DNA from 4 places in the Streptomyces sp. NPDC107581 genome. Region 1 is predicted to be linked to each of the others. Evidence: riboswitches for the same ligand, from Rfam matches in the RefSeq annotation. Region 1 holds a riboswitch; each other region holds the start of a gene.
The links. Region 1 has a riboswitch for cyclic di-AMP ahead of ACZ7P3_RS35300 (M23 family metallopeptidase). Riboswitches for the same ligand answer to the same signal wherever they lie in the genome.
Positions count from the first base shown of each region.

Region 2: another riboswitch for cyclic di-AMP. It lies ahead of ACZ7P3_RS20545 (transglycosylase SLT domain-containing protein); the one in region 1 lies ahead of ACZ7P3_RS35300 (M23 family metallopeptidase).
Region 3: another riboswitch for cyclic di-AMP. It lies ahead of ACZ7P3_RS05560 (M23 family metallopeptidase); the one in region 1 lies ahead of ACZ7P3_RS35300 (M23 family metallopeptidase).
Region 4: another riboswitch for cyclic di-AMP. It lies ahead of ACZ7P3_RS27055 (transglycosylase family protein); the one in region 1 lies ahead of ACZ7P3_RS35300 (M23 family metallopeptidase).

Region 1 covers NZ_JBVKBH010000018.1:80,747-84,950, reverse strand. Annotated here, with positions in the region: gene ACZ7P3_RS35310 (M16 family metallopeptidase) at 1-803, shown strand, start outside; gene ACZ7P3_RS35305 (M16 family metallopeptidase) at 800-2,188, shown strand; cyclic di-AMP (ydaO/yuaA leader) riboswitch at 2,508-2,671, shown strand; gene ACZ7P3_RS35300 (M23 family metallopeptidase) at 2,684-3,439, shown strand; gene ACZ7P3_RS35295 (GntR family transcriptional regulator) at 3,709-4,204, shown strand, end outside.
Region 2 covers NZ_JBVKBH010000007.1:355,052-359,255, forward strand. Annotated here, with positions in the region: gene ACZ7P3_RS20540 (polyprenyl synthetase family protein) at 1-753, opposite strand, end outside; cyclic di-AMP (ydaO/yuaA leader) riboswitch at 1,285-1,482, shown strand; gene ACZ7P3_RS20545 (transglycosylase SLT domain-containing protein) at 1,487-1,975, shown strand; gene ACZ7P3_RS20550 (HAD family hydrolase) at 2,010-2,822, opposite strand; gene ACZ7P3_RS20555 (FAD-dependent oxidoreductase) at 3,334-4,204, opposite strand, start outside.
Region 3 covers NZ_JBVKBH010000002.1:449,718-453,921, forward strand. Annotated here, with positions in the region: gene ACZ7P3_RS05550 (TetR/AcrR family transcriptional regulator) at 1-40, shown strand, start outside; gene ACZ7P3_RS05555 (SGNH/GDSL hydrolase family protein) at 248-1,033, opposite strand; gene ACZ7P3_RS05560 (M23 family metallopeptidase) at 1,295-2,254, opposite strand; cyclic di-AMP (ydaO/yuaA leader) riboswitch at 2,257-2,424, opposite strand; gene ACZ7P3_RS05565 (alpha-galactosidase) at 2,726-4,204, opposite strand, start outside.
Region 4 covers NZ_JBVKBH010000011.1:105,545-109,748, forward strand. Annotated here, with positions in the region: gene eno (phosphopyruvate hydratase) at 1-507, opposite strand, end outside; gene ACZ7P3_RS27055 (transglycosylase family protein) at 913-1,626, opposite strand; cyclic di-AMP (ydaO/yuaA leader) riboswitch at 1,631-1,800, opposite strand; gene ACZ7P3_RS27060 (transglycosylase family protein) at 1,983-3,053, opposite strand; gene ACZ7P3_RS27065 (cytochrome P450 family protein) at 3,243-4,204, opposite strand, start outside.

The DNA of each region.
Region 1 (4,204 bases):
ACTACGCGCCCAACAACGCGGTGCTCTCCGTCGTCGGCGACATCGACTCCGCGCAGACCCTCGCCTGGATCGAGAGGTACTTCGGGTCGATCTCCGCCCATGACGGCAAGCCCGAGCCCCGCGACGGCTCGCTGCCCGAGACCATCGGCGAGCAACTGCGCGAGGTCGTCGTCGAGGAGGTCCCCGCGCGGGCCCTGATGGCCGCCTACCGGCTGCCGCACGACGGCACCCGCGCGGCGGACGCGGCCGACCTCGCCCTCACCGTCCTCGGCGGCGGCGAGTCCTCCCGCCTGTACAACCGGCTCGTGCGCCGTGACCGTACGGCCGTCACGGCCGGCTTCGGCCTGCTGCGACTGGCCGGCGCGCCCTCCCTGGGCTGGCTGGACGTGAAGACCTCCGGTGACGTCGAGGTGCCGGTGATCGAGACCGCCATCGACGAGGAGCTGGCCCGGTTCGCCGAGGAAGGCCCCACTCCTGAGGAAATGGAGCGCGCTCAGGCCCAGTTGGAGCGCGAGTGGCTGGACCGGCTCGGCACGGTCGCCGGCCGCGCCGACGAACTGTGCCGGTACGCCGTCCTGTTCGGCGACCCGCAGCTCGCCCTGACCGCCGTCCAGCGCGTCCTGGAGATCACCCCGGAGGAGGTCCAGGAGGTCGCCAAGGCCCGCCTGCGCCCCGACAACCGCGCGGTGCTCGTCTACGAGCCGAAGTCCCCCGAGACCGTCGAGGACGCCGACGTGCCCGAGGACCCGGAGCAGGAAGCCACCGTAGAGGCCGGTAACGACAACGAGGAGACGGCCAAGTGAGCGATCTCGCCACGATGGACTTCCACCCCCAGCCGCAGGCCGGCGAGGCCAGGCCCTGGGCGTTCCCGGCCCCCGAGCGCGACAGCCTGGACAACGGCCTGACCGTGCTGCGCTGCCACCGCCCCGGCCAGCAGGTCGTCGCCGTGGAGGTGCTGCTGGACGCGCCCCTGGAGGCCGAGCCGGCCGGCCTGGACGGCGTCGCCACGATCATGGCCCGGGCCTTCTCCGAGGGCACCGACCGGCACTCGGCGGAGGAGTTCGCCGCCGAGCTGGAGCGGGCCGGCGCCACGCTCGACGCGCACGCCGACCACCCCGGCGTCCGTCTCAGCCTGGAGGTCCCGGCCTCCCGCCTGGCCAAGGGCCTCGGCCTGCTGTCCGACGCCCTGCGCGCGCCCGCGTTCGCCGAGAGCGAGGTCGAGCGGCTGGTCCGCAACCGTCTGGACGAGATCCCGCACGAGCTGGCCAACCCCGCCCGCCGGGCCGCCAAGGAGCTCTCCAAGGAGCTGTTCCCGGGGACCTCGCGCATGTCGCGCCCGCGCCAGGGCACCGAGGAGACGGTCGAGAAGATCGACGCGGCGGCCGTACGCGCCTTCTACGACCGCCATGTGCGGCCCGCCACCGCCACCGTGGTGGTGGTCGGCGACCTCACCGACACCGACCTGGACGCGCTGCTCACCGACACCTTGGGCGCCTGGACGGGCACCCCGGGCGAACCGCGGCCCGTGCCGGCGGTGAGCGCCGACGACACCGGCCGCGTCGTCATCGTGGACCGGCCCGGCGCCGTCCAGACACAGCTGCTCATCGGCCGGATCGGCGCCGACCGGCACGACCGGGTGTGGCCCGCCCAGGTGCTCGGCACGTACTGCCTCGGCGGCACCCTCACCTCGCGCCTGGACCGGGTTCTGCGCGAGGAGAAGGGCTACACGTACGGCGTGCGTGCCTTCGGGCAGGTCCTGCGCTCGGCGCCGGACGGCACCGGCGCGGCGATGCTCGCCATCAGCGGCTCCGTGGACACCCCGAACACCGGTCCGGCGCTCGAGGACCTGTGGACGGTGCTGCGTACGCTCGCGGCGGATGGCCTGACCGACGCCGAGCGCGACGTCGCCGTGCAGAACCTCGTGGGGGTGGCGCCGCTGAAGTACGAGACGGCCGCGGCCGTCGCGAGCACTCTGGCGGACCAGGTCGAGCAGCACCTGCCCGACGACTTCCAGGCGACGCTGTATCAGCAGCTCGCCTCCACGGGCACCGTGGAGGCCACCGCGGCGGTCATCAACGCCTTCCCGGTGGACCGCCTGGTGACCGTCCTCGTCGGTGACGCGGCCGAGATCAAGGCGCCGGTCGAGGCGCTGGGCATCGGCGAAGTCACCGTCGTGACGGCCGAGTAGCGGCCGACGGCCCTACGCGCGCGTGGAGCCCGTTGCCGACGACGAGCCCGGTGCCGACGACCGGACCGGTATCGAGGCGACGGCGGTTCCACGCGCGCGGGGGCCCTGGTGACCGACGGGTCATCAGGGCCCCTTGCCGTGCGGCGCTCTTCTCCAGGTACCCAGGTACCCAGATGGCCAGATGTCCGAATTGGGGCAGAGGTGCGCGTCTGGCCTGTGGGATGCACTACAAAAGCCCGGATCCGTTTGGGGATCGAAAGTCGGGCCCTTTAGCGTCTTCCGGGCTGTTCGTCAGGCAGTGCGCCGCGCCCGCGGCACCGGACAGTCATCGCCGAGTCCCCGTACGGCGCGAGCCAGGGGAGCCGGGGACCCATCGCAGTCCCTGGGGTGAATCGGACGCCCGCGCACGAGCGAGGGGGTCCGTAGGAGACCTTCCTGCTCCGAACCCGTCAGCTAACCCGGTAGGCGAGAGGGAAGGAAAGGACCAGCCACTTCATGGCGTTCATATGCGCCACCGGGAAGCACCGCAAGCCCGGCCGGGTCAAGCGCACCACCGCCCAGGCGGCCGGTATCGCGGCCCTCACCGGCACCGGTGTCATCGGCAGCCTCGCGGCCACCCCGGCGATCGCCGCGGAGAACTCCGCCGAGCAGACCGGTCTCACCCCGGTGATCACCGTGAGCGACACGCTCGCGGAGCAGATCGACGAGCAGGCCAGCGCTCAGAAGGAGGCCGCCGAGCAGAAGGCGGCCGAGGAGGCAGCGGCCAAGGCGGCTGCCGAGAAGGCCAGGAAGGACCGCGAGGCCCACGCACGTGCCGCCCGCGAGGCCGAGCGCAAGCGCCTGAACGCCTTCGTAGCCCCGATCGCGAACTCGTACGTCTCCACGGGCTACAAGACCGGCGGCTCCCTGTGGTCCTCCGGCTCCCACACCGGCATCGACTTCCACGCGGCCAGCGGCACGCCCGTCCACGCGGTCGGCTCCGGTACCGTCGTCTCCACCGGCTGGGGCGGCGCGTACGGCAACCAGATCGTGATCCGGATGGCCGACGGCATGTACACCCAGTACGGCCACCTGTCGTCCATCGGCGTCACCGTGGGCCAGAAGGTCACCCCGGGCCGGCAGATCGGCCTGTCCGGCGCGACCGGCAACGTCACCGGACCGCATCTGCACTTCGAGGCCCGTACGACCCCCGAGTACGGCTCGGACGTCGACCCCGTCGCCTACCTCCGCAAGCACGGCGTGAACGCCTGACCGCGAGTACGGCGCATCGTCCGACCGCGAGCGCGGCGCATCGTCCGACCGCGAGCACGGCGTGAAGGTCCGACGACCGCGCGCACGGCACCCCAAGCCCCGGCTCACACGCCGGGGCTTTTGCCGTTTTTCACTGCGCCCGTCGCACCGGCTGTCCAAAAAATATCCATGGATTCAGGCCTGCCGTCGGAAATTCCGACTCATTGCAATAGAGTCACGGAACACACGTCCATGTCGACGTTTCACGGGGATTAAGGCGGAGGTCGGTCATGCGTATTCCGGCGCAGTCGGTGTGTACGGCGATCCGGGACGACATCGTCTCCGGTGTCTACAAGCGCGGCAGCCGGCTCACCGAAGAAGTCCTGGCCCGCCGCTACGGCGTCTCGCGCGTCCCCGTCCGCGAGGCTCTGCGCACCCTGGAGGCGGAGGGTTTCGTGGTGACCCGGCGGCACGCGGGCGCCTGTGTGGCCGAGCCGACCGAGCAGGAGGCCGCCGACCTGCTGGAGATGCGGATGCTCCTGGAGCCCCTCGGTGCCTCCCGGGCCGCTCATCGGCGCACCGAGGCCCACCTGAAGGTGCTGCGCGGTCTGGTCAGGCTGGGCCAGGAGCGGGCCAGGCGGGGCAGCAGCGAGGATCTGCGCTCGCTCGGCGGCTGGTTCCACGAGACGCTCGCGCAGGCCTCCGGCAGCCACTCGCTGACCTCGATGCTCACCCAGCTGCGGCACAAGATCGCCTGGGTCTACGCGGTGGAGGTGCCGCCGAGCC
Region 2 (4,204 bases), on a different contig from region 1:
CCGGAGCACGGGCAGCGTCGGGATGCCCTCGCGCAGGTCGGTTCCCGGGGTCTTGCCGGACTCGCGCGAGTCGGAGGCGATGTCCAGGACGTCGTCGGCGAGCTGGAAGGCGACCCCGAGCCGCTCGCCGTACTGGGTGAGCACGTCGACGACCGTCTCGTCGGCGCCGGACATCATCGCGCCGAACCGGCAGGAGACCGCCACCAGCGATCCCGTCTTGCCGCCGAGCACGTCCAGATAGTGCTCGACCGGGTCGCGGCCGTCCGAGGGACCCGCGGTCTCCAGGATCTGCCCGGTGACCAGCCGCTCGAACGCGAGGGCCTGCACCCGGACCGCCTCGGGGCCGAGGTCGGCGAGGATCTGGGAGGCACGGGCGAAGAGGAAGTCGCCGGTCAGGACCGCGACGGAGTTGCCCCAGCGCGTGTTGGCGCTGTCCACACCGCGCCGCACGGCCGCCTCGTCCATGACGTCGTCGTGGTACAGCGTGGCCAGATGGGTCAGCTCCACGACGACGGCAGACGGTACGACGCCCGGCGCGTACGGATCGCCGAACTGTGCCGCGAGCATCACGAGCAGCGGCCGGAACCGCTTCCCACCGGCCCGTACGAGGTGCTGCGCGGCCCCCGTGATGAACGGGACCTCGCTCTTGGTGGCTTCGAGCAAGCCTTCCTCGACAGCCGCCAATCCGGCCTGGACATCGGCTTCCAGAGCCTGGTCCCGCACGCTCAGCCCGAACGGCCCGACGACGGTCACGAGGGGTCTCCTGTCTGCTGGTGTCTGCTGGCGGTTACACGGTTTGTCGATAGGTCGCTGCCATCACTCAAGTCAGCGTATCCGGTCCTGTTTCGATCACCGATAGCGCCCACCGGTCCAGCCCGGGCGGTATCGGATCACGGCCGGTATGTTCTTGATCATCTGATAACGACAGACATGCATTGACTTAACAGGAACTCGTCCGATTTGTCGCGAACCGGGCCGTGAGCAAATTACTCCTTCCGTGTCACAGTCAGCTAATCCCTCTAATCCCTCATGTCCTATTTGATGCAGTTTGCTATTTCGTGAGTTGGGTCACGCGGGCCGACATATCCAGCCACCCGGCACCACCACCGTTCCCCCTTGCGGCACCGGCCAGTTGAGCGTTGGCAACAGCAAAGGATCAAGTACCCCATACGGGACAGACCAAGGTCAACTGGCACGTTGTGTGAATCCACTACTTGTTCCGGACATGTGCTCTCGCATAGCTTCCGGGCCTGTCAGGCGAACGCCGAATCCTGCCGCGTCTGACACCACCCATCGACGAACTCATTCGTACGGCAGGAGCGGGGGACCCAGGTAAGCCGCTGGACCGGGCGGCACATGTTGCAGACGCACATGTCGTCACCGGAACGGCTAGGGGTGAAGCCAGGCCTCCCCGGAGGTCCGGCCGGGCAACTCCCCGCGCCCGAACCCGACAGCTCACCTCGTAGGCGACGGAGAGGACATCGCCATGCCTGCTGCCGCTCAGCACCTCCGCATTCGCACCAACCGCCTCATCCGCACGCTCACCGTCGCCGGCACCGGCGCCGCGGTCCTCGCCCTGCCGCTCATCGGCGCGGCCGACGCCTCCGCAGCCACCCCCACGGCCACCACGCCGTCCACCACGCTCGCCGGGTACCCGAACAACCTCGACGGCTGGATCCACGAGTCGCTCGCGATCATGGCCGAGAAGAAGATCCCGGGCACCTACAACGGCATCCACCGCAACATCATCCGCGAGTCCTCGGGCAACCCGAACGCCATCAACCTCTGGGACTCCAACGCCGCCAAGGGCATCCCGTCCAAGGGCCTGCTCCAGGTCATCGACCCGACGTTCAACACCTACCACGTGGCCGGAACGTCCTTCGACATCTACGACCCGGTCGCGAACATCACCGCCGCCTGCAACTACGCGGCCGCGCGCTACGGGTCGATCGACAACGTCAACGGCGCCTACTGACGAGCGTCCGCGGCGGGCCCTACTGATATCCCGGTCAGTCGGTCGGGAACAGTCTTTCGAGGACGACGGCAATGCCGTCGTCCTCGTTCGACAGGGTGACCTCGTCGGCGACCGCCTTGAGTTCCGGGTGGGCATTGGCCATGGCGACACCGTGCGCGGCCCAGTCGAACATGGGGATGTCATTGGGCATGTCGCCGAAGGCCAGGGCCCGGCCGGCGGCGATCCCCAGGTGGTCGGCCGCCAGCGCCAGCCCCGTCGCCTTGGTGACACCGCACGGCTGGAGTTCCACGGTCCCCGGCCCCGACATCGTGACCGTCGCCAGCGAGCCCACCACCGAGCGCGCGATCGTCGCCAACTCGTCGTCGGACAGGGCGTGATGGCGCAGCAGCACCTTGCTGATGGGCTCGCACCACAGGTCGTCGCGCCGGCCGACCCGCACGGCGGGCAGGGTCGGGTGCGGCATCAGATACCCCGGCTCGATCAGCGTGAGGCCGTCCACCCCGTCCTGGTCGACGGCCGCGTAGACCTGCCCCACCTCGGCCTCGATCTTGCCGAGCGCGGTCTCGGCGAGCTCCCGGTCGAGGCGCACCGACCACAGCAGACGACCGGCTCCGGCGTCGTAGACCTGCGCGCCCTGCCCGCAGACCGCGAGCCCCGTGCACCCGAGGCCGTCCAGCAGGGGCCGCACCCGGGGGGCCGGGCGGCCCGTCACCACCAGATGCCGGGCGCCGGCCCCTGCCGCCCTCGTGAGCGCGGCGAGCGACCGGTCCGAGACGGTGTCGTCACCACGCAGCAGTGTCCCGTCCAGGTCAGTGGCGATCAGTGCGTATGCGGGGGGTGCAGCCATGATCAGAGAATACGGACAGCGCACCCCGCCGACTCACCCTGTTGTCCGCCGACTTGTGCGCTTCTCACCCCCAAGTGGTGCCTGCGGGCTCCCTGATGGCGGTGTTGATACGGTCGGGCCTGGCGGTGAGCGGGATGGTGAGCATCCGCGCGGAGAGCTGCTTCTCGCCTCGCCGAAGCAACCGGCCGCTTCAGCCCACAGGGCGTGCGGCACCGCACCTCGGAGCGGTCGGCGCGCCGCGTGACCCGCTCGGTCGGCTGCGGCGCCGCCCGCGCGGCCCCGGAGAACCGGGGCGCCTCGGGCCGGGCGCAGACGGCCGCGATCCGCTCCTCGCTCGCACCGGCCCCGCGCGGGCCGACCGCGCGGCGTGCACACAGGCGCTGCAGCCGTTGGTCTTCCCCGGCCGGCGGGGACCGGGGATCCACGTCCTCCCCCGTCCACGCCCTCCTCTTCCGCATCCGGCGCCTGGACGACGACCGTCACCCGTTCGGTGATGTGCTGCCCGCCGGTCTCAGCGGTGCGCCGCCGCCAGGTGCTGGGCCAGGCGCGGCGAGGCGAACTCCGTGCCGCAGACGAAGCGCATCACCGGGCCGTAGGAGGACGCCGCCGGAAGGCCGGTGAAGTACAGACCGGGGACCGAGGAGACATAGCCGGCGCCGAGCCTGGGGGCGCCCCTGCTCACCGCGAGGCGGGTGCGCAGTTCGTGGCCGAGGAAGTCCATCGCGGCGATGTTCACCCGGTAGCCGGTGGCCGCGATGACGTGGTCGGCGGGCAGCTGCTCGACGGGTCCGCCGTGCGTGCGGACGGTGAGGACCGGGGTGCCGTCCTGGGCCTCGGCGCCCAGCACCCGCTCGACCTCCTGGACCTGGACCTTGTCCTCGAAGCGGTCGCGCAGCCACCAGGCGCCGAGCGGGCCGAGGACCCGGCGGACCAGGTAGTGGCGGGTCCGGGCGGGCAGGAAGCGGTACGGCTGCGGGTAGTAGCTGAGCGCCCACAGGGACCAGGCACGGCCGAAGGGGGACTCGGGGCGCAGCTTCGGCTGGTCCCAGGGCGGGGCCCCGAAAGCGACCCGGCCGCGGCCGCGCGAGACCACGCGCACCTGGGCTCCGGCCTCGGCGGCGAGCGCCGCCGTCTCCAGTGCGGACTGGCCGGCGCCGACGACGATCAGCTCCTTGCCGGCGAAGCGGGTGAGGTCGTGGTGCTGGGAGCTGTGGGAGACCGGCCCGGTGGGTGCGGGTCCGTCGGCCGCCGCTCCCGCCAGCTCCGCCGGGAAGTGGGCGAATCCCGACAGGCCGGTGGCGACCACGACCGCGCGGGCGGTGAACAACTCTCCCGAGTCCAGCTTGAGTTCGAACCCGCCGCTCTTGTCCCGGTCGACGGAG
Region 3 (4,204 bases), on a different contig from region 1:
CGGTCTGGAGCGGGAGGCGTCGACCGCACCAGGGCGGTGAGCCTGCCGGGGCGGTCAGCGTGCCGGGCCGGTCGGCCTGCCGGCTCGGTGAGCCTGCCGAGGCGTTCAGCCTGCCGGACCGGTCAGCGTGCCGAGGCGGTCAGCGTGCCGGGGCGGTGTGCAGATCCGGGCGGTGCGTGGACCGGGGTGGGCGCACCCGTGTGCCCCGCACCGCTGAGCCTGCGGTACGGGGCACGCGTGCGGGCCCTCAGGCCACCGATGCGATCCGCATCTTGATGTCGTCCGGCGACAGGGTGCCCTTCGCCGTCACATGGTCCCCGGAGGACTCGCCGCGCAGCCGGCGGCCGATCCACGGCACGAGGTACTCGCGGGCCCAGTGGACGTCGTCACGGCGGATCTCCAGGGTGCCCCGGACCGGGAGCGGCGGCCAGGACTGCTCCGGGTCGGCCGGGATCTGCAGGCCCAGGGCCTGGCCCGCCCTGAGCGCTACGCGCGTGTGCCCCTCGGGCGAGAGGTGCAGCCGGTCGTCGTCCCAGGCCCTGCGGTCCTGAACGGACTTGAGGGACCACAGGTCGAGCACGGGACAGCCGTACCGGTCGGCGATGGCGCGCACGTGCCCGTTGTAGGTGGCGATCTTGCCGCGCAGATGCTTGAGCAAGGGGACGCCACGGGTGTCGAAGCCGGTCGTCACCAGCACGGTGCCGACCGCCTCGGTGAGCTGGGCCACGGCCCGCTCGAAGCGCTCGGCCACCTCGTCCGGGTCGGTGCCGGGCCGGATGATGTCGTTGCCGCCCGCGCAGAAGGAAACCAGGTCCGGGGCCAGTTCGGCGGCCTTCGGGAGCTGGTCGGCCACGATCTGGTCGAGCAGCTTTCCGCGCACCGCCAGGTTCGTGTACACGAAGTCGCCCTCGGGTCTCCGGTCGGCGAGCAGTACCGCGAACCGGTCGGCCCAGCCGACGAATGCCCCGTCGGGCCCGGGGTCGCCGACGCCCTCGGTGAAGCTGTCCCCCACCGCCACGTACGACCCGATCACTGATGTGTTGTCACTCTTCGAATCGTCTGCCACGTCGGACCATGATTCACCTTCGGATGTGACCTACGCGACCGTAATACGGGGTTGACGAACGGTGAGATAAGACACTTCTAAATAGTCGGCCAACCCTGGAATAAGGCCCTGGTCACAGGCGTTGACGGTCCGAGCCGAGCGTATGCGACACCGAAGGCCGGACCCGGGGACCGGGTCCGGCCTTCGGCTGCGTGTCAGGCAGGTGGTGGTGCGGGAGTCGCCGGTGGCTCAGCCGACAGCGACGCCGTGCGAGCGGAGGTAGCCGACCGGGTCCACGTCCGAGCCGTAGTTCGGCGTGGTGCGGATCTCGAAGTGCAGGTGCGGGCCGGTCACGTTGCCGGTTGCACCGGACAGGCCCAGCTGCTGGCCCTCGGTCACGGTCTGGCCGGCCGAGACGGAGAGCTGGGAGAGGTGGGCGTACTGGGCGTAGTAGCCGTCGTTCAGCTTGATGACGACCTGGTTGCCGTAGGCGCCGCCCCACCCGGCGGAGACGACGGTGCCGGCGGCGACGGCCTTGACGGGGGTGCCGGTCGGGACGACGAAGTCGACGCCCGTGTGGTAGCCGCTGGACCACATGCTGCCGGCCACGTGGTAGCCGGTGCCGACGGTGGCGCCGGTGACCGGAAGGGTGTAACCGGTGTCGGGGGTGGCGGCGGGCCCGGAGGTCCGGCCGGCCTGGGACGGGTGCGCGGAGGCGTCGGACCCGGGGGCCTGCGAGCCGTAGCCCGAAGGCTGCGGAGTCTGCGTGGACTTCGGGGGCTGCGGCGTCCGCGAGGGCCGTGCGGGCTCGGCGTGGGCCGGGGCGGCCTTCCCGCCGAGCGACAGCTTCAGACCCGGGTGGATCAGTGAGGGGTTCTCACCGACGGCCTGCCGGTTGTCCGCGTAGAGCCGGTGCCAGCCGCCGCCGACGTTCTGCTCGTCGGCGATCTTCGCGAGCCAGTCGCCGGACTTCACCGTGTAGACGCGTACGCCCGAATTCTGCTGCGCGCCGGCCGACTTCGCGGCCGCCTTTTCCACGTTCGGAAGGGACTGCACGGCCTTTCCGGAAACGGACTGCGAGGTCGCCGCGTGCGCTCCGGCGGCCCCCATGAGCGGCAGAGCCAGCGCGGCGCCACCGGTTCCGGCGACGGCGATCGAGCGGGTGAAACGCCGGGTCTTCGGGCGTCGGTGCTTACCCTTCGCGGGCATGGAGCATTCCTCTCCGGCGCCTGCGAGGTGAGCTGTCGGGTTCGGACTGGAGCTGTCCGGCCGCGCGGTGCGCGGCTGCACCCCAAGCCTGTCGCGGAGACCGGGACAGGCTGTCGTACCTGGTGGGTCCCCCGCTCCTGCCGTGCACGGGTCATGGGTGTGGGGACTCCGGGCGGCGGCAGGATTCGGCGTTCCGTCCGGATTGATGGCGAACGTAAGCGAGCAGGACGCACCCGGACAAGCAGCTGGTTCCCGGCGTCCCCGTCCCAGCTGATCGAATTCGGGAATTCCCGGTCACCCTCCGTGAATTCCCCTTTCCAGTCCTCTTTCAATTTCCCGCACACACATGAGAATTACGTGGACATGACCCGCGACACACGGTCACGGATATGACGCTCCTCACGCGCCGACTCGCCACACCTTCCCATTCCAGACCGAGTTGGAATGAAAGCATCAATTCGGACAGACGATTCAGATGCGGCGCAGCCGGAGAGCCGTCGCATCCAGGTCGCCCCGCAGTCCGGTGCGCAGCCCGTGGTGCAGGAGAACGGCCCCGCGGTGGATTTCTCCCGTTTCACGACATTCATACGATGCGGTCGGGTCGAGACCGCGCAGCCGCACCGCCGGTACCGGTTCGCCGTAATGCTGCGCCTGGAGGCAGGCGAGGACCACGGTCTCGCCCCCGAGGACGTACTGGACGGCGCTCAGGCCGCCCGCCGGGGGCCGCAGCCGGTAGAGGTCGCCGCGCTGGACGACCGGGCGGATCTCCTTGTAGAGAGCCACCCACTCCCGGGCCTCGGCCAGTTCCTCCGCGGCCCACTCGGTGAGGTCGCCGCCGACTCCGAGCACCCCGGCCATCGAGCTGACGAAGCGGAACCGCAGCGAGCTGGCCCGCCCGTTGAGCTGTGTGTTCGGGCTGTCGGTGACCCAGGCCGCCATGACCCGCGCGGGATGGATCTGACTGAATCCGTGCTGGATGGCGAGCCGGTCGAGCGGGTCGGTGTTGTCGGAGGTCCACACCTGGTCGGTACGGCCGAGCACGCCGAGGTCGATCCTGCCGCCGCCGCCCGAGCAGGACTCGAAGGCCACCTGGGGGTGGGCGGCGCGCAGCCGGTCCAGCAGGGCGTACAGGGCGCGGACGTGGTCGACCCACAGGCGCTGCGGGTACGGCTCCCCGGGCCAGCCGGCGTCGGTGAAGCAGCGGTTGAAGTCCCACTTCACATAGTCGATCGGGGCGCTGGACAGAAGGGTGTCCAGCTGCTCCCAGAGATACTCCTGGACGTCCTCGCGGGCGAGATTGAGGACGAGCTGGTGGCGAAATTCCGTCCGCTTCCGTCCCGGTCGGTACTGCACCCAGTCGGGGTGGGCGCGGTAGAGGTCGCTGTCCGGGTTGACCATCTCGGGCTCGACCCAGATGCCGAACTGCATGCCGAGCTCGTGCACCCGGTCGGCGAGGGGCTTGAGGCCGCGCGGGAAGCGGTCGGGGTTGGGTGTCCAGTCGCCGAGTCCGGCGTGGTCGCTGGTGCGGGCGCCGAACCAGCCGTCGTCCACGACGAACAGCTCGACGCCGATCCCGGCGGCCCGCCGCGCGAGGGCGGCCTGCTGCTCCTCGGAGATGTCGAAGTTGGTCGCCTCCCAGGAGTTGAACAGCACCGGCCGGTCCTGCTCCGCGCCCGGGACGACATGCACCCGCTGGTAGGCGTGCCAGGCGCGGCTGGCCCCGCCGAAGCCGCCGTCGCTCCACAGGCCCGCGAAGACGGGGGTGGTGTACGACTCCCCCGGCTGCAGGAGCAGCAGACCCGAGTCGTCGTGGCCGGCGCCGCCGGTGATCTGCACGCGCGCGTCGGGGAGTTGGGCGACCGCGATCCGCCAGGAGCCGGACCAGCCGAGCGCACAGCCGTAGACCTCGCCGCGCTCCTCGGTGGCGTCGGTGTCCAGTGCCACCCAGGG
Region 4 (4,204 bases), on a different contig from region 1:
GATCATGAACTCCTGGATGTCCACGTTGGAGTCGGCGTGCGAGCCGCCGTTCAGGATGTTCATCATCGGCACCGGCAGCAGGTGCGCGTTGGGGCCGCCCAGGTAGCGGAAGAGCGGGAGGTCGCTGGCCTCGGAGGCGGCGTGGGCGACGGCGAGGGAGACGCCGAGGATGGCGTTGGCGCCGAGGGAACCCTTGTTGTCGGTGGCGTCCAGGTCGAACATGGCCTGGTCGATCAGGCGCTGCTCGGTGGCGTCGTAGCCGACCAGCTCGGGGCCGATCTGCTCGATGACGGCGAGGACGGCCTTCTCCACGCCCTTGCCCTGGTAGCGGTTCGGGTCACCGTCGCGCAGCTCGATGGCCTCGAAGGCACCGGTGGAGGCGCCGGACGGAACGGCGGCACGACCCGTGCTGCCGTCGTCGAGGCCGACCTCGACCTCGACCGTGGGGTTGCCTCGGGAGTCCAGGATTTCCCGGGCTACGACGACGTCGATGGACGGCACGAGCATCTCCTTCGTGGATGTGACGCTGGTTGTGCGGGCTGGTGTGCCTTGCGACTAGAGCCTAACCGTCCCGGGGGCGCCGACCGTCGACCGACCGCCCGTGGACAGGGAGACCGTACCCATTGTTTACGCACGGAACAAAGGGACGTCCGGATGAGGCCCGGCCGAAGACTGGGGAAACGGGGCGGGGACACGGAGCGGGGCGGCCGGGCAGGGCGGCCGGGCGGGGCGGCCGGGCGGGGCGGCCGGGCGGGGCGGCCGGGCGGGGGAACAAACAACCCCGCCCCGGCGCGTACGGGGGAACACGCGCCGGGGCGGGGAGCCCGTGGGGACGGGGGGATGACCCTCACGAGGCCTTCAGAGTGGGGGCCGGCCTTGTGAGGGCGCTGTGGTCCGGGTGGGAGCCAGGTGTCACTTCAGGTGCAGCTGCTGGCCCGGGTAGATGAGGTCGGCGTCCTCGACGATGTCCTTGTTCAGCTGGAACAGCTTGTTCCAGCCGCCCTTGACACCGTGCTTCTCGGCGATGGAGCTGAGGGTGTCACCCGTGGCGACCTTGTACTCGCCGTCGCCCTTCTTGACCTTCTTGCCGGCCGGGGTGGTGACGGTCTTGCTCGCGGCCGGGCGCTCGGCGGAGCGGGAGGCGGCCTGCGGGTCGGTGGAGCGGGTGGTGGTGCTCGGCGCGGTGGTCTTCGGCGCAGCGGTCTTCGACCCGGTGGTCTTGGACTCGGTGGTGGGGGCCGGACCGTTGTTGGGGGTGCTGGACAGGCCCGTGCCGCAGACCGGCCAGGCGCCCTTGCCCTGGGCGGCGAGGACCTTCTCGGCGACGGCGATCTGCTGCGCCTTGGTGGCCTGGTTGGCCTGCGCGGCGTACTGCGTACCGCCGTAGGCGGCCCAGGTGGAGGCGGAGAACTGCACGCCGCCGTAGTAGCCGTTGCCGGTGTTGATGGACCAGTTGCCGCCGGACTCGCACTGGGCGACCGCGTCCCACTCGGAGGTGGTGGCGGCGGAGGCGTTGCCGGCCGCCATCAGCGGGGCGGCGACAGCGGCACCGGTGACACCGGCCAGCGCGATGACGCGAGTGGCCTTGGACGGACGACGGTGCTTGCCCTTGCCGGAAAACAGCATGGATCGATCCCCTCACCGACGCCTGCGAGGTGAGCTGTCGGGTTCGGGCCGGTTGAGTTGCCCGGCCGCACCTCCTGGAGAGGCACGGCTTCACCCCAAGCCGGATCCAGCTTCAACTGCTGGGCCCGGCACTTACCTTGGGTCCCCCGCTCCTGCCTACGGCGCATGACGCGACGACTGTTCCCGGGCAACCGCTGGCAGGATTCGGCGTTGCGACTGCCGGGGCTCGTGGTGACGAGCGGCCTTGACCGTAGACATGCCCACGGCGGAATTTCAAAGACGATCAGGGCTTCTGAGACTCATCCCACACTTTCGCCAAAACGGACATTAGGCGTGAAGCGGGGCGTCAACTCCCGCTACTTTGCACCCTTTTCCGCAGTGACATCCAGGGCCTGACCGGGGGTGATGTCGTTCGGGTCGGTGCCGATGACCTTCTTGTTCCCGGCGTAGAGCGCGTGCCATCCGCCGTCGACACCAAGGGAGTCGGCGATGGAGACGAGGGTGTCGCCCTCGCGGACGGTGTAGGTGCCCGCATCACGGGAGGCGTGGCGGCCCGACGAGGTGGCATCCTGACCGTTTGTCATGTTTTCATCCGCACTGCCGCCACGGTGGCGTCCGCCACTGGTGAGGGCGCCGGTGTCCACCAGGCTCCAAGAGCCGCCGGTCTGCTGGGAATTGTCCGAATCCTCCGTAGCGGGATCCGTGGTGGCCGACCCGCTCCCCTGCGCGCCCCCGGAACCGGGCGAGGTGGATTTGTCGGACTTGGGGGTTTCAGCGGTGTTGCCCTTACTGTCCACCTTGTCCTCGTTCTTACCCTGACCCTTGCCGGAGTCCGTGTCCCCGCCCGAGGACGGCTTGGCGGTCGTCTCGGAGGAGGAGTCCGACGAGTCCGACGAAGGTGACGAAGACGATGAATCCGGCAGGTCGGACGAGTCGGAATCACCGGCGGAGCCGGACGAGTCCTTGGACCCGGAGGAGTCACCGGAGCCCGACGCGTCCTGGTCCGACGAGCCCGAGCCGCCGACACCCGTGTCGACGTCCACGGAGCCGGAGTTCGAGGTCAGACCGGAGAGCAGGGCGCAGGTGGCCCAGGGAGTGGTGCCCTGGTCGGCGAGGATCTTCTCGGCGACGGCGATCTGCTGCGAGCGGCTGGCCTGGTCGGCGCTGTAGGCGTACTGCGAGCCGCCGTACCTGTTCCAGTCGTCCTGGGAGATCTGCAGGCCGCCGTAGTACCCGTTGCCGGTGGCCGCGCTCCAGGAACCTCCGCTCTCGCACTCGGCCACCTTGTCCCACGTGGTGCCGTCGGCCGCGTTGGCGCTCGCGGCGCCGAGGAGCGGGATGGCGATGGCGGAGCCGGTCACTCCGGCCGCGACGAGGAGAGCCGGAGCCTGACGGGGGCGACGGTGACGACCGTTCCCGGAGAGCATGCGGAAGCCTTTCGTGCGACAACGGAGGGGCGCGGCGGATGAAGCTGGGCGCCGCGCTGATGGGTGAACGTATAGGCAGACGATCACTTGTCACAAGTTAATGCCGCACAGATCACGTGAAGATCACAGAATTGACGTCTGCCGTGCGCGCCCGGGCGGACGTGTTCCTGTGCGCCCGGGCGGACGCGCTCATGGCGCGGGCGTGAACTCCACGGGAAGCGTGCGCAGGCCGCGCATGATGAGTCCGCCGCGCCAGCGCAGCTCGGCCGGATCGGCCGCGAGCCGCAGGTCGGGCAGGCGGGTGAGCAGGGTGGCGAGAGCGGTCTGGCCCTCCAGCCGGGCGAGGGGGGCACCGAGGCAGTAGTGGATGCCGTGGCCGTAGCCGAGGTGCTGGTTGTCCCGGCGGGACAGGTCCAGCACGTCGGGGTCGGCGAACCGGCCGGGGTCGCGGTCCGCGGCGGCGAGGACGACGAGCACCGGGTCCCCGGCGGCGATGTCCTGCCCGCCGATGCTGAGCGGCCGGGTGGCGAACCGCCAGGTGGCCAGCTCCACGGGCCCGTCGTACCGCAGGAGTTCCTCGACACCGGTCTCCAGGAGGTCCCTCTCCCCGGCGGCCAGGGACGTCTGCAGCCGGCGCCGCTGCTCGGGGTGGGTGAGCAGGGCGTAGGTGCCGTTGCCGATGAGGTTGACGGTCGTCTCGAAGCCGGCGAAGAGAAGGATGAAGGCCATGGCGGCGGCCTCGTTCTCGGTGAGGTGCTCGCCGTGGTCCGAGGCGCGGATGAGGCCGGAGATCAGGTCTTCGCCCGGGGCGGGCTCCGCGGGCAGGGCCTCGCGCTTGCGGTGGATGAGGTCGCCGAGATAGCCCCGCATCTTCTTGACGGACCGCGCCACCCCGCCCCTCGGTCCTCCCCCGTGCCGGATCATCATGCCCGCCCAGTCCCGGAAGTCGTCCTGGTCCTCGCGCGGGACGCCGAGCATGTCGCAGATGGCGTAGATGGGCAGCGGGAAGGCGAACTCGTGGATCAGGTCGGCGGAGCCCGTGCCCGCGAACCCGTCGATGAGGTGGTCGGTCAGCTCCTGCACCCGGGACGCGAACTCGGCGACGCGGCGGGGCGTGAACGCCTTGCTGACCAGCCGGCGCAGCCGGGTGT